Regions from separate parts of the Mycolicibacterium diernhoferi genome, predicted to be linked through region 1. Evidence: predicted binding sites of a transcription regulator. Region 1 holds the regulator's gene; the other holds the start of a gene.
What was found. The regulator LexA, encoded in region 1, represses DNA repair genes until DNA is damaged. The targets are predictions, from matches to a motif close to CGAACANNTGTTCG.

Region 1 (7,255 bases):
CCAACGCCGAGGCATTGATGGAGCAGTTCGCCGCCGTCGCCCAGCGCACGCTGGCCGCGGACTTCGCCGCGCTGGGGGCCCAGGAATCCGTGGACACCGCGATGATGGCCTGGGGCATCATCAGCACCATGCTCTCCGGGGCGATCCTGCACGGTCACCCGATCGCCGACGCCTATCGGGTGGTGGACGCCTTCGTCGACCTGGTGGCGCCGCGGCTGGCCTAGTGGATCACCGGCGGTTCGTGGGCCCGCACCGGCGGCACCGGCCCGCTGAACTTCTCCACCTGGACCAGCACGTGCGCCCCGGTGCAGCCACGCGCCAGCGCCGAGGTGCCCACATCGGCGGTCAGCACGTTCGGATTGCCGTGCACGCACATCGAATCCGGGTCGGCGGGATCCAGCGGATCGAACCAGGCGCCGGTGGACAGCTGCACCACCTGCGGGCGCAGCCGGTCGTCGGTCACCACCCCGGCCAGGCAGGCCCCGCGGTCGTTGAACACCCGCACCACATCGCCGTCGGCCAACCCCCGCTGCGCCGCATCGGCGGGGTGGATCCGGATCGGTTCGCGCCCGGCCACCTTGGACGCCATGCTGACCGCCCCGCCGTCGAGTTGACCGTGCAGCCTGCCGGCCGGCTGATTGGCGATCAGGTGCAGCGGATAGGTCTGCGCGCGCGCACCACCGAGCCATTCGGTGGGTTCGAACCAGGCGGGGTGGCCCAGGCAGTCGTCGTAGCCGAACCCGTCGATGTCGGCGGAGAAGATCTCGATGCGCCCGCTCGGGGTGTTCAGTCGGTGCGTGTACGGGTCGGCGCGGAAATCGGCCAGCAGCGTCAACCCGGGTTCGGTGGGTAACCGCAGTCCGCCGTCGGCCCAGAACTGGTCGAACGGCGGCGCCGCGAAGTCCACTCCGGCCGCCCACTTCTCGTACATGTGCACCAGCCACTGCCGGGCGGTACGGCCCTCGGTGAACGGCGCACCCACGCCGAGGCGCTCGGCCAGGGCGGCGAAGGTGGTGTAGTCGTCGCGGGACTGGGCGTACGGCGGTGCCAGCGCCGGCATGGCCGTCAGCATCGGATCGTTGCGCGACCCGGAGTAGTCGTCGCGTTCGTAGGCGGTGGTGGAGGGCACCACGATGTCGGCGTGCTTGGCCATCGCCGTCCAGTACGGATCGTGCACGACGACGGTGTCCGGCCGGGCCAGCGCGCGGCGAAGCCGGGGGAGGTTCTGGTGATGGTGGAAGGGATTGCCGCCGGCCCAGTACACCAGCCGGATGTCGGGGAAGGTGAGCCGCAGACCGTTGTAGTCGTACTCCCGGCCGGGGTGCAGCAGCATGTCGGACACCGCGGCCACCGGGATGAACGTCGAGACCGGGTTGGGGCCCTGCGGCAGCACCGGCAGCCGGTGCCGCAGCGGTGCCAGCCCGGGCTCGTTCATCGACCCGTACCCGTGCCCGAAACCCCCGCCGGGCAGCCCGATCTGGCCGAGCATGGCGGCCAGCGTCAGGCCCATCCACGGGGCCTGCTCGCCGTGCCGGGTGCGCTGCAGTGACCAGCTGATGGTGACCAGGGTGCGCCCGGCCGCCATCCGGCGGGCCAGGGCGGTGATGTCCTCGGCCGCGATCCCGCTGATGGCGGCCGCCCACCGTGCCGACTTCGGCACACCGTCGTCGGTGCCGAGCAGGTAGCGCTCGAACCGGTGGTAGCCGATGCAGTAGATGTCCAGGAACTCCCGGTCGGCCAGCCCCTCGGTGGCCAGCACATGGGCCAGCCCGAGCATGATCGCCACATCGGTGCCGGGGACGGGCGCGTGCCATTCGCACTCGCCGTCCACGTCGTCGCGCAGCGGGGAGAAGGACACGATGGTGCCGCCGCGCTCCCGCAGCCGGTTCAATGCGGCGCGGGCCGGATGGGCGGTGGTGCCGCCGTGGTTGATCCCGGTGTTCTTCAGCGCGATGCCGCCGAAGGCGACGAACAGGTCGGTGTGCTCGACGATGACGTCCCACGCGGTGGAGCGCTTGAACAGATCGTCGTGGGTGCCGACCACCCGGGGCATGATCGCCCCGGTGGCGCCCAGGCTGTAGGAGTGCCGGGACGAGGTATAGCCGCCGAGCAGCTTGAGGAACCGGTGCACCTGGCTCTGGGCGTGGTGGAACCGCCCGGCGCTGGCCCAGCCGTAGGAGCCGCCGTAGATGGCCTCGTTGCCGTGGGTGTCGATCACCCGGCGCAGTTCACCGGCCAGCAGCTCGGTGAGCTCGTCCCAGGACACCGCCACGAACTCGTCGGCGCCGCGTCGGTCGCTGGGTCCGGGCCCGTCCTGCAGCCAGCCCCGGCGCACCGCGGGCCCGGCGATCCGGGAGCGATGCCGCAGGGAACCGGGCAGGTTGCCGAGCAGCGGAGAGGGGTCGGCGTCGCCGGCGGCCGGGGTCACCGAGGCGATCTCGCCGTCGCGCACCTCGGCGCTGAAGGCACCCCAATGGGCGAGGCTGCGGCGGGACACCCACCGAATCCTAGGGTGCTCCCACGACGGCCCGGCGGCTACGGTTACCCGCGGGAATTTCGTCCGACACGCTTAACCGCAGGTGGCGGATATCCCACGAGTTCGAGGTCAACTGAAGCAGAGTTGACGAACACGCTACTTTCGTGTGGTTTTGTCCGACTTCGGGAGGGACCGAATGACCAGGCAGCGAACCCGGCTGAGCAGGATCGCCGGGCGGGCAGCAACAGGGCTGGTGAGCGCTGGGCTCATCGCGGCTATGGTGCTGCTCGCACCATCCGCTGCGGCGACTCCGGAAGCCGACGCCGACGCCGCGATCACGGCGGCGTGGGAGACCGGTGGCGGCGAAGGCGGGCCCCTGGGGCCGCGCGACGGTGGCGTCTATCCCGCCGGTGAGGGCTTCGGCCAGAAGTTCGCGGGTGGCCAGATCTTCTTCACCCCGGAGACCGGGGCACACATCGTCACCGGTGCCATCCTGGAGAAGTACGAGGCGCTCGGCGGCCCCGCCGACAGCGACCTGGGCTTCCCGACCATCGACGAGGGACCCGGCCGCGCGGCCAACAGCCGCAACTCCACGTTCAGCGCCCCGGACAACCCGGTGATCTTCTGGACGCCGGACACCGGCGCCCGGGTGGTGCGCGGGGCGATCAACTCGGCGTGGGACGCGCTCGGCGGCTCGGCCGGCGTGCTCGGAGTGCCCAGCGAGGACGAGATGACCAACGGTGACGTCCTCACCCAGAAGTTCACCGGGGGTGAGATCTCCTGGAACCGCAAGACCCGGGCCTTCACCACCGTGCCGCCGGAGCTCGCCGATCAGCTCGGCGCCATCGACGTTCCCTCCGACGCCACCTCGGCGATCAACGCCGCCCGCCGGGCCGCCGGCGGCGCGCTCGGACCCCTGGGCGCCGAAGAGGGGGCCCAGTACGCGATCGGCGCCGACGGCGTCGGCCAGAACTACGCGGGCGGCAAGATCTTCTACAGCCCCGAAACCGGCGCGAATGTGGTCACCGGACAGGTGCTGGCCAAGTACGAGAGCGTGGGCGGACCCACCGGGGATCTCGGGTTCCCGACCGCCAGTGAGGCCGACGGCGGTCTGGCACCGCAGAGCCGGGTGGTTCCGTTCGCCGCGGAGGATGATCCGGTCATCTTCTGGACGCCGGACTTCGGCGCGGTGATCGTGCGCGGCGCGATGAACGCCGCGTGGCAGAAACTCGGCGGTGCGACCGGTGAGCTGGGCGCCCCCAAGGGCGACCAGACCGACCACGGCAACGTCGTCACTCAGCAGTTCAACGGCGGATCGATCTCGTGGGACAGGACCAGCGGCAAGTTCAGCACCGAGCCGGCCGGCCTGCAGTCGCAGCTCGTCGGGCTGCAGGTGCCCGGTGCCGACTCCCCGGCCGCTCCGGCGCCGGGCTCGGCGGCCACCGCGGACGCCGACAGCGGCGACAAGTGGTACTCGTGGCGCTGGTGGTGGTTGCTCGGCTTGATCCCGCTGATCGGTGTGATCGCCCTGATCGCCGTCGCGGTGCTGCGAAACCGGCGGTCCCACGAGGACGACGGTTTCGGGGATGACTATGCCGACGACCGCTACGACCGGGGGTATGACGAGCCCGAGTACAAGCAGCCCGAGTACGGCGATCGCGAGCCGGACGCCCCCCAGAGCCTGTGGGCCTCGGCACCGGCGGTCAGCGAGGTGCCCGCGTTCGGCACCATCTCGGCGGGCCCGGATCCCGAGCATCGCGACGAGTCCGGCGATTACGACACCGATGAGGACACCGGCGACTACGACTCCGATGAGGGCGACGAGCTCGAGGAACTGCACGCGCCGGCCGAGGATCTGAGTTTCGATTCCGACCCGGACGCGGTGGACACCGCGCCCACCCGGATCGAATCACTGTCCGAGGCGCCGGCTTTCGACCCGCCCACCACCGCGGTCTGGTCCGGGTACGAGCCCGATTTCCCCAGTGGCCGGCACGCCGCGATCCAGGACGACGAGCCGGAGGATCCGGGTTGGACCTCGATGCGGCTGGCCGACGGCGACCGGTACCGGGCGCCCGAGGGCTATCCGATCAAGGCGGACACCAAGTCGGGCCTGTACTGGGCTCCCGGCAGCCCGGGCTATCGGGACACCGAGGCCGAGATCTGGTTCGCCAGTGAGGAGTTCGCCCGGACGAACGGGTTCGTCCGGGCCGACTGAGCCTCCCCGGGCGAACCCGTCAGACCTTGCGGATGACGGTGACGACCTTGCCGAGCACCTGGGCGTCGTTACCGTCGATCGGCTCGAACGCCGGGTTGTGCGGCATCAGCCACACCTGCCCCTTGGTGCGCTTGAAGGTCTTCACGGTGGCTTCGCCGTCGATCATGGCCGCCACGATGTCGCCATTCTCGGCGACGTTCTGCTGCCGGATGACCACCCAGTCGCCGTCGCAGATCGCCGCGTCGATCATCGATTCGCCGACCACCTTCAGCAGGAACAGCGAGCCCTCGCCGACCAGTTCTCGGGGGAGCGGGAAGACCTCTTCGACGGCCTGTTCGGCCAGGATCGGCCCACCGGCGGCGATCCGGCCCAGGACCGGGACGAACGTCGGCTCCGGCAGCGCGTCGGAACCCGCGACCTCGGTTGCCACGATCGGGGTCACGTTCTTCGGCGTCACGTTGTCGTCCGCGCCGCGGACGTCCACGGCACGCGGACGGTTCGGGTCCCTGCGCAGATAGCCCTTGCGTTCCAGGGTGCGCAGCTGGTGGGCCACCGACGAGGTCGAGGTGAGACCGACGGCGTCGCCGATCTCCCGGATGCTCGGCGGGTAGCCGCGTTCGGTCACGGAGGCGCGGATGACCTCCAGGATGGTGCGCTGACGCTCGGTCAGACTGGAGCGTGCCTCAGGGTGTTCGGTGCTCTCGCTCATATGGCCGAATGTAGTCGCAGGCGAAGACATAATCAAACATGTGTTCGAGGCGTGTCGGGCAGGTTGTACGCGAACGACTTCTTTTGGCGTTCTTCCATCTTCTTCAGGCACTCATGGTGCTTACGCGCGTGATAGGCCAGCGGGAAGTAGGTGAGTCGGTCCGGCAGCACCCGGTACGCCGCCCGGATCGCGGCGTAGATGACCTGCAGTTGGATCTGCTCCTGCCGGCTCCAGCTCACCCCGAGCTTGGCGCGCAGCCGGGGATCGAGCAGGCCGACGATGGACAGGTAGTTGAGCCGGAGCGCCGGCCGCAAGGCCGTCCGGAGCAGTGGTTCGAGCGCCTTGGGCATCGACGTCGAGAGCTCCAGCTTGCCGGCCTTCAAGTCCGCGATCAGCTGCAGCGCCTGCGGGGTGCCCTGCAGGGTGTCGATCATGTTCTCGTAGTACTCGGTCATCTCCGCGAGCGTCTGCGGGTAACCGCGCATCGGCACGTGCAGCAGCTCGGCCAGTCGACGGTTGTCGCGCAGGAGCTCGGTTTTCTCCGAATCGGTGAAATCCCGCCCGATCAGCAAGCGCCCGCCGCCTTGGGCGTTGACGAGGTAGCCGGTGGCGATCACCCACTGGTAGGCCTCGGTGTTCAGTGCGCTGATCCGCTTCCCGGTCAGTTCGCTCGTCATGGTGAGCGGCTTGTGCAGTGCGCGGACCCGATCGCCCTCCGCGAGGGCCGCGGTGCCGCCGTAGGTCCAGCGCAGCACCGAGTCGACCGAGCGGATCGCACGACCGCCGGCATCACCGCGGAACCCCGCGGAATAGCGGCCGGTCACCTCGGCGATCACCGGGTGCATGGCCTGCATCATGAAGGCCGCGCCCTCGACGATGAGAAATGTCCACCGGCCGGTGTGCTCGGCGGTCAGTGAATCCAATGGGACGAGCTCGGGAGCTCCGGTGTGTTCGGCGTTCTGGGCCGGCAGATCCGTTGTGGCAGTCATGGCTGCTCGCACCTCCTCGTGCTGAGGACCCCGACGCTAATATGACCCAGAGGTCGCAAACAAGTCGTGTAAGGGAACAGCATGGTTGCAGAAAACCGCAGTTCAGGACGTAGAAAAGTGCCGAAACAAGAACGCTCTAGATATATGGTCGCAAAAATCGTGACCACGGCAGCGGACCTGTTGCGCACCACCGAACCGGACCGGCTGACCACGAACGCGATCGCCGAGAAGGCCGGTGTCAGCAAGGGCTCGATTTACCAGTACTTCTCGAACAAGGAGGAGATCATCGATGCGGCCATCGAGCGGCTGGCGGCCGACCAGGCGCCGGCGATCGAGGACATGCTGCGGTCGGTGACCATGCACGAGCCGGAAGAGGCCATGCAGGCCTCCATCGACATCCTCATCGAGTTCACGCTCGCCAATCGGACCCTGATCCGCTATCTGGCTCAGCGGCCCGAGCGCGTCCGTGCCTTCGACATCGTCTCCGGGCTGAGTGCGACCCTGCTGGCGATGACGACCCTGCACATGGGTCACTACCGCGACCAGTACCGCAATGAGCTCAGTCCGCGCGCCCTGGCCTGGCTGTTCTTCAACATGGCCGTCGCCACGACCCTGCGTTACGTCGAGAGTGACGACCCGATCAGCCTCGAAGAACTGCGCAGCGGGCTGAAGTTCGCCTCCAGTGGGCTGCTGGCGGGGCGCACCGGCTGATTCGGCGCGCGGGCTACTTGTCGGTGGTCCGGTTTATCGTTTGGCAACAGTTCGATCACGTGTTCTATTCATCGAACACATGATCGACTAGCATTCGAACACAGAAGCGAAAGCCGCCAGGCGAGACCCCTACCGAGAGGCAGCAGTCCGATGAC
Region 2 (7,255 bases), 990 kb from region 1:
AGCGGCCGACATCCAGTGAGCACTACCTGGCCACCTTCAACCGGCCCAATGTGACGCTGGTCGACGTGTCGGAATCCAAGGGTGTGGAGCGGCTGACCGAGAAGGGGATCGTCGCCAACGGAGTCGAATACGAGGTCGACTGCGTCATCTTCGCGAGCGGCTTCGAGATCTCCACCGAGATCCACCGCCGATTCGCGATCGACTCCATCGTCGGCCGCGACGGGCTGTCGCTGTTCGACCACTGGCGAGACGCCTACAAGACGCTGCACGGCGTGACCAGCCGGGGCTTCCCGAACCAGTTCTTCATGGGGTTCATCCAGGGCGGGGTGTCGGCCAACACCACGGCGATGTTCGAACAACAGGCCCGCCACATCGCCTACATCATCGCCGAGGCCCAGAACCGGGGCGCCTCCACCGTCGAGCCGAGCCAGGAGGCCCAGGACGCCTGGGTCGCCACGGTCCGGGAACTCTCGATCGACAACTCGGCCTTCGAACTTTCCTGTACGCCGGGCTATTACAACAACGAGGGCCGTGGCGGCGCCGAGCGCAACGGAGCATTCCTCGGAGACTTCTACTCGCCCGGGTTCTACGCATTCGATGAGTTGATCGAGCAGTGGCGGGACAAGGGTGACCTCGACGGGCTGGAGCTGACCTGATGACGGTTCTGGGCGAGCGGAGTGACGGGCGGTACACAGCCATAGAGGCATTACAGGTGCGCGATATCAAGCCCCGTATCGGGTCCGAGGTCCGCGCCGGCAAAGACGACCTGTTGTCCGGTGAGTACGCCGGCGCCATCAGGGAGCTGCTCGAACAGCGCGGCGTGCTGGTGTTCCCGCAGATCGCGTTCAGCGACGAGGAGCAGATCGCCTTCACCGAAACTCTCGGCACCTTCGCGCCGGAGTCCGTCGGCGAGAAGCTGTACAAGGTGTCATTGGACACCTCGGTCAACAAGCAGGCCGACTATCTCAAGGGTTCGCTGTACTGGCATCTGGACGGCACCATGAACGATGTGCCGATCCTGGCGTCGCTGCTGCAGAGCGTCGCGCTCGGCAACCCGGATGAGGGCGATACCGAGTTCTGCAACACCTACGCCGCCTACGACGACCTGTCGGACGAGGACAAGGCGGAGATTGCGGACCTGCGGGTGATGCACTCGGCATGGAACACGCTGTTCTACTACGACCCGGAACCCTCGGCGAAGACGCTCAAGCAGATGATGGCCATCGGGGATCGCGAACTGCCGCTGGTGTGGACGCACAAGTCGGGCCGTAAGTCGTTGGTGCTGGGCGCCACCGCGCGCCAGGTCAACGATGTCGATTACGCCAAGAGCGCCGAACTGCTTGTGCGGCTACGGGATTGGGCGACCCAACCGCAGTTCACCTACCGGCACAAGTGGACCGTCGGCGACCTGGTCATCTGGGACAACACCGGCACCATGCACCGGGCCACCCCGTATGACCCGAGCTCGGGACGGCTGTTGCAGCGCACCAAGCTCGAGGGGGAGGAGCCGTTCGCTTGAGCGAGCTCAGTTTCGAGGATCGGGTCGCGGTCATCACCGGCGGCGGACGCGGCCTGGGCCGCGAATACGCTCTGCTGCTGGCATCGCGGGGCGCCAAGGTCGTCGTCAACGACCCGGGTGGGAGTCTGGCCGGGGACGGATCCGATGGGGCCCCCGCCCACGAGGTGGTGCGCGAAATCACCTCCGCCGGAGGGCAAGCCGTCGCGAACACGGACTCGGTGGCGACCGTCGAGGGTGGCCAGGCCATCGTGGCGGCCGCCATCGAGAACTACGGGCGCGTCGATATCCTGATCCACAATGCGGGCACCGTCCGCCGCGGCTCACTCAAAGAACTGAGCTACCAGGATTTCGAGGCCGTGCTCGATGTGCACCTGCGCGGCGCGTTCCACGTGGTACGACCGGCTTTTCCGCTGATGTGCGCGGCCGGCTACGGAAGGATCGTGCTGACTTCGTCGATCGGCGGGCTGTATGGCAACCACGGCGTCGCCAACTACGCCGCGGCGAAGGCCGGGATCGTCGGGCTCACCAATGTGGTCGCCCTCGAAGGTGCTGCCGAAGGCGTCACCTGCAATGCGATCATTCCCGGCGCGGTCACCAGAATGGCTGAGGGACTGGACACCTCGGCGTATCCGCCGATGGGCTCGAACCTGGTGGCGCCCACGGTCGGTTTCCTGAGCCACGAGTCCTGCCGGGTGACCGGCGAACTGTACGTGGCGATCGCCGGCCGGGTGGCCCGGGCGTTCATCGCCGAAACGCCGGGGGTGTACCGGCCGTCCTGGTCGATCGAGGACGTCGCCGCGAACCTCGACGCGATCCGCGACGACACCTCGCCGCTGGTGTTCCCGCCGGTGCCCGACGGGCACACCGACCACATCCGCTACTCGTTCGGGGCGGCCACGTATGAGTGATCATCAGGGCCCGCTCAAGGACGTCCGGGTCGTCGACCTCACCGCGATGGTGATGGGCCCGTACTGCACCCAGATCATGGCCGATATGGGCGCCGACGTCATCAAGGTCGAGCCCCCCGCCGGTGACAACACCCGCTACATCTCCGTCGGGCCCGTCGCCGGGCTCAGTGGGGTGTTCATCAACGTGAACCGCGGCAAGCGCGGTGTGATGCTGGACCTGCAGACAGCCGAGGGCAAGGCCGCGCTGCGGTCCCTGATCGAGACCGCCGACGTGTTCATCCACTCGATGCGGGCAAAGGCGATCGCGAAGCTCGGCTTCGGCTACGACGACGTCGCCGCGCTCAACCCGTCGATCGTCTATACGAACTGCTACGGGTATGGCAGGCGCGGCCCGGACGCCGACCGTCCCGCCTACGACGACACCATCCAGGCCGAATGCGGATTGCCCGCGGTACAAGAACAATTGACCGGCGAGGCCAGCTATGTCGGCACCATCATGGCGGACAAGGTGGCAGGACTGACTGCCCTGTATGCCACCACGATGGCGCTGTTCCACCGGGAGCGCACCGGCGAGGGGCAGGAGGTGGAGGTCAGCATGTTCGAGACGATGGCATCGTTCATGTTGGTGGAGCATGCCAACGGCGCCATGTTCGACCCCGCCCTCGGGCCGGCGGTGTATCCCCGCGCGGTGGCTCCCAACCGAAAGCCGTACGAGACCAAGGACGGTCAGATCGCGGCATTGATCTACAACGACAAGCACTGGCAGGCGTTCATCGACCGCGTTCAACCCGTCTGGAACAGCCCGGAGTTCGCGACGCTGGAGCGGCGCGCCAAACAGATCGACACCGTGTACGGGTTGGTGGCGCAGACGCTCAAGGAACGCACCACCGACGAGTGGCTGCAACTGTTCCGCGAGCTGGAGATCCCGGCCGCCGCCGTCAACAGCCCCGACGCGCTGTTCGACAACGAGCATCTCAACGCCGTCGGGCTGTTCGAGACCATCGACACCCCGCACGGCCGCATCCGGATCCCCGGGGTGCCCACCTGGTTCTCCCGCACTCCCGGCCGGGTGCACGGGCCGGCGCCGGAATTGGGCGCCGATACCGAATCCGTGCTGGCCGAACTGAAAGCGCAGCCTCGGCACTAGAACGTGACTGCCGGAGGCGACCTGGACCGCGGGTGGGAACTGTCACCGATGTCCTGAGACATCACCCTTGCGTACTGCATCCACGAGGCGTACCATCGAACATAAGTTCGAATTGAATTGAGTAGTGCTCCCGATCTGTTCACGGTGAGCTTTCGCCCGCGACGTGTGTCGCTGAGAGGTTCGAGGGTCCCTGCGGGACCGTCCGAGCCGATTGCCTATGCATCAGAGTTGTCATCCCGTGTACCGCCTTTGGGAAAGGTTGGGCATCTGGCATGGACGCCACCCATCTCGACACGTTCGTCACTGCGTTGATCGATGACCTCGCTCCGGCAGGTGAGGGCACCGATCGCAGTTTGTTCGATCTGCTGGATTGTCCGCGGCCGGTGGTTGATGAGCCGGCCCTGTTGGCGGTGCTGGTGGCCGCAGTGACCGCGCGCAATCTGTTCGACCATGTGATCGCGTCGGCGGTCGCGGCCACCGAGCGGCTCGGGATCCCGGCGCGCCGGCACCTGCGCTCGGGGGCCGATCTGCTCACCAGCATCGGGGTGGCCCCGGGTGTGGCGCTGCGGGCGGTACGGGTCGGACGTGCCGCGCCGATGCTGCCGGCCCTCACCTGCCAACAGCGACTCGGTGGGCTGGGTATCGAGTTCGCCGACGCGGTCGGACGCGGCGTTGCCCACATCGCCGCCCGAGTTGAATTGACCGAGGAAGACCGGGCCGCGGTGGTCACGAAGCTGATGATCCAGACCACCCCCGCACAGGTGAGCGAGAAGGCCCGCGAGATCGCCATCGAGAAAGCCGCCACACAACCTCAAGAAGAGGGGGCGGTGCCGGTGGCGGAAAATACTGACCTCAACGACATGACACTCGTGCAAACAGACGACGGGCGCGTCAGCGCCACAATCGATCTCGATGTGCTCACCGGTGAGGAACTGTTCGCGGCATTGGATCCGTTGTGCCGGCCCGTTCCACTGCCGGATGGGTCACCGGATCCGCGGCCGGCCGGGCGGCGCCGCGCGGACGCCTTCGGCCAACTGCTGCGCGACTACTTGTCGAGCCAGCGGCGCCCCACCTCCGGTGGCGTGCTGCCCCACGTCACCCTGATCCGACCCGCCACCATCCGACCAGGTGCGCGCGGCCAGGAATGCGTGGACACCCTCGGGTTCGGTGGACCGGTCAGCGCCACCACCGCGGACCTGATCTCCTGTGACAGCACCCTCACCGCGGTGATCGTCGACGGCGCGGGGGCACCACTGGACGTCGGACGCGCCGAACGGCTGTTCACACCCAACATCCGTAAAGGATTGGCGGTACGCGACCGTGGCTGCGCCTTCCCCGGCTGCGGCAGACCGGTGTCCTGGTGCGACGCCCACCACATCCAACCGTGGAACAGCGCAGGCACCACCTGCGTCGATAACGGAGTGCTGCTCTGCCGCAGCCACCACACCGCAATCCACCACGGCGGCTGGCAGGTCTACCTCGGCCCCGACCGGCACCCCTGGTTCATCCCACCCCACGACCCGGCCGAACCCCAACCGGCCCACCTGCGTTCACACGCCAGACGCACCATGACCGACCTACCCACCGCCGCTTAACCCAGCCCCTCAGGCACCTTGACAACTCCACAGAGAACCGCACACGCGGCGGGAACCGGCACCGATGACGCCGCCGGACCCGCCACGATGAATCACGGCGACGGCCTGCGGACAACTAGAAGGTCTTGGCCAACCGGTCGGCGAGAATGGCGGCGAAATGCGCTGGATCGTCGAGGGATCCGCCCTCGGCGAGAAGGGCTGTGCCGTACAACAACTCGGCAGTATCGCTGAGCCCTTCCTGCTGTGATGACGCCAAGGCGTCCCGCAGACCGACGATCAGGGGGTGATCGGGGTTGAGCTCCAGAATGCGCTTGCCGACGGGCACATCCTGGCCGGACGCGCGGTACATACGCGCCAACTGCGGGGTGATGCCGAAGCTGTCGGTGATCAGGCAGGCCGGCGACGAGGTCAGTCGGGTCGACAGCCGGACCTCCTTGACGTGCTCGTCCAGCTTCTCCTGCAGCCAGGCCAGCAGCTCGGCGAAGTCCGGACGGTCGGAGTCGGAAGCTGAATCGTCCTTGGCTCCCAGATCGACCTCACCCTTGGCCACCGACTGCAGCGCCTTGCCGTCGAACTCCGGCACCGACTCGACCCACACCTCATCGACCGGATCGGTGAGTAACAGCACCTCGTAGCCCTTGGCCTTGAACGCCTCCAGATGCGGTGAATTCTCCAGCAGCTGGCGCGATTCGCCGGTGGCGTAGAAGATCTGCTCCTGGTCGTCCTTCATCCGCCCGACGTAGTCGGTCAGGGTCGTCGAGTCATTGAGCGTCGACGCGAACGACGACAGCTTCAGCAGGGTGTCGCGGTTGTCGATGTCGGAGAGCAGGCCCTCCTTGAACGCACGGCCGAACTGCGTCCAGAACGTCGCATAATCGTCGGGCCGGTTCGCCTGCAGGTCCTTGATCGCCGACAGCACCTTCTTGGTGAGACTGCGCCGGATCACCTTGATCTGCCGGTCCTGCTGCAGGATCTCCCGGGAGACGTTGAGCGACAGATCCTGTGCGTCGACGACGCCCTTGACGAACCGCAGGTACTCGGGCACCAGTTCATCGCAGTCGCCCATGATGAAGACCCGCTTGACGTAGAGCTGCACGCCGGTGTGCCCGTCGCGGTTGAACAGGTCGAACGGCGCCTGCGACGGGATGAACAGCAGCGCCTGGTATTCGAACGTGCCCTCGGCCTTCATTGCGATGACGTCGAGCGGCTCGTCCCACGCGTGCGCGATGTGCCGGTAGAACTCTTTGTACTCCTCATCGGTGACCTCGCTCTTGGGCTTGGCCCACAGCGCGGTGCGCGAGTTGAGGGTCTCCGTCTCGACGGTGGTGGTGTCGGCGGCACCTTCCTCCTCGGCCGGAACCGTCTTCTCGACCTCCATCCGGATCGGCCAGGAGATGAAATCGGAGTACTTCTTGACCAGCTGCCGGATCTTCCACGGCGCGGTGTAGTCGTGCAGCTCGTCGTCGGCGTCCTCGGGCTTGAGGTGCAAGGTCACCGATGTGCCCTGCGGGGCCTCGTCGACGGTCGCGATGGTGTAGGTGCCGTCGCCGCTGGATTCCCAACGGGTGGCCTTGCTTTCACCCGCTTTGCGGGTCAGCAGGTCGACCTTGTCGGCGACCATGAATGTCGAGTAGAAGCCGATGCCGAACTGGCCGATCAGTTCGTCGACATCGCCCGCCCCGCTTCGCCCGCCCGCGGCATCATCGGTCTGCTTCGCCTCGCTCAGCTTGCGGCGCAGCTCGCCGGTGCCGGACCTGGCGAGCGTGCCGATCAGGTCGACGACCTCGTCACGGGACATGCCGATGCCGTTGTCGCGGATGGTCAGCGTCCGCGCGGCCTTGTCGGTCTCGATGTCGATGTGCAGATCCGACGTGTCGACATCGAGTTCTTTGTCCTGGTAGGCCGCCAGTCGCAGCTTGTCCAGCGCGTCGGAGGCGTTGGAGACCAGTTCCCGCAGGAACGAGTCCTTGTTCGAGTAGATGGAGTGCACCATCAGCTGCAGCAGCTGACGGGCCTCTGCCTGGAATTCCCGCTGTTCTACCTGCTCGCTCACGTCGCCATAGTAAAACCCGCCGGGTCAGCCGAA

Region 2: K0O62_RS07645 (HNH endonuclease signature motif containing protein) is a predicted target of LexA. The motif match lies at 3,671-3,684, and genes of this name have one in related genera.

The regions. Positions count from the first base shown of each region.
Region 1 covers NZ_CP080332.1:2,596,761-2,604,015, forward strand. Annotated here, with positions in the region: gene K0O62_RS12285 (TetR family transcriptional regulator) at 1-224, shown strand, start outside; gene K0O62_RS12290 (molybdopterin guanine dinucleotide-containing S/N-oxide reductase) at 221-2,497, opposite strand; gene K0O62_RS12295 (sunset domain-containing protein) at 2,673-4,691, shown strand; gene lexA (transcriptional repressor LexA) at 4,711-5,400, opposite strand; gene K0O62_RS12305 (oxygenase MpaB family protein) at 5,433-6,389, opposite strand; gene K0O62_RS12310 (TetR/AcrR family transcriptional regulator) at 6,534-7,100, shown strand; gene K0O62_RS12315 (LysM peptidoglycan-binding domain-containing protein) at 7,251-7,255, shown strand, end outside.
Region 2 covers NZ_CP080332.1:1,603,291-1,610,545, forward strand. Annotated here, with positions in the region: gene K0O62_RS07625 (flavin-containing monooxygenase) at 1-656, shown strand, start outside; gene K0O62_RS07630 (TauD/TfdA dioxygenase family protein) at 656-1,519, shown strand; gene K0O62_RS07635 (SDR family NAD(P)-dependent oxidoreductase) at 1,516-2,427, shown strand; gene K0O62_RS07640 (CaiB/BaiF CoA transferase family protein) at 2,420-3,574, shown strand; gene K0O62_RS07645 (HNH endonuclease signature motif containing protein) at 3,847-5,169, shown strand; gene htpG (molecular chaperone HtpG) at 5,285-7,222, opposite strand; gene amaB (L-piperidine-6-carboxylate dehydrogenase) at 7,247-7,255, opposite strand, start outside.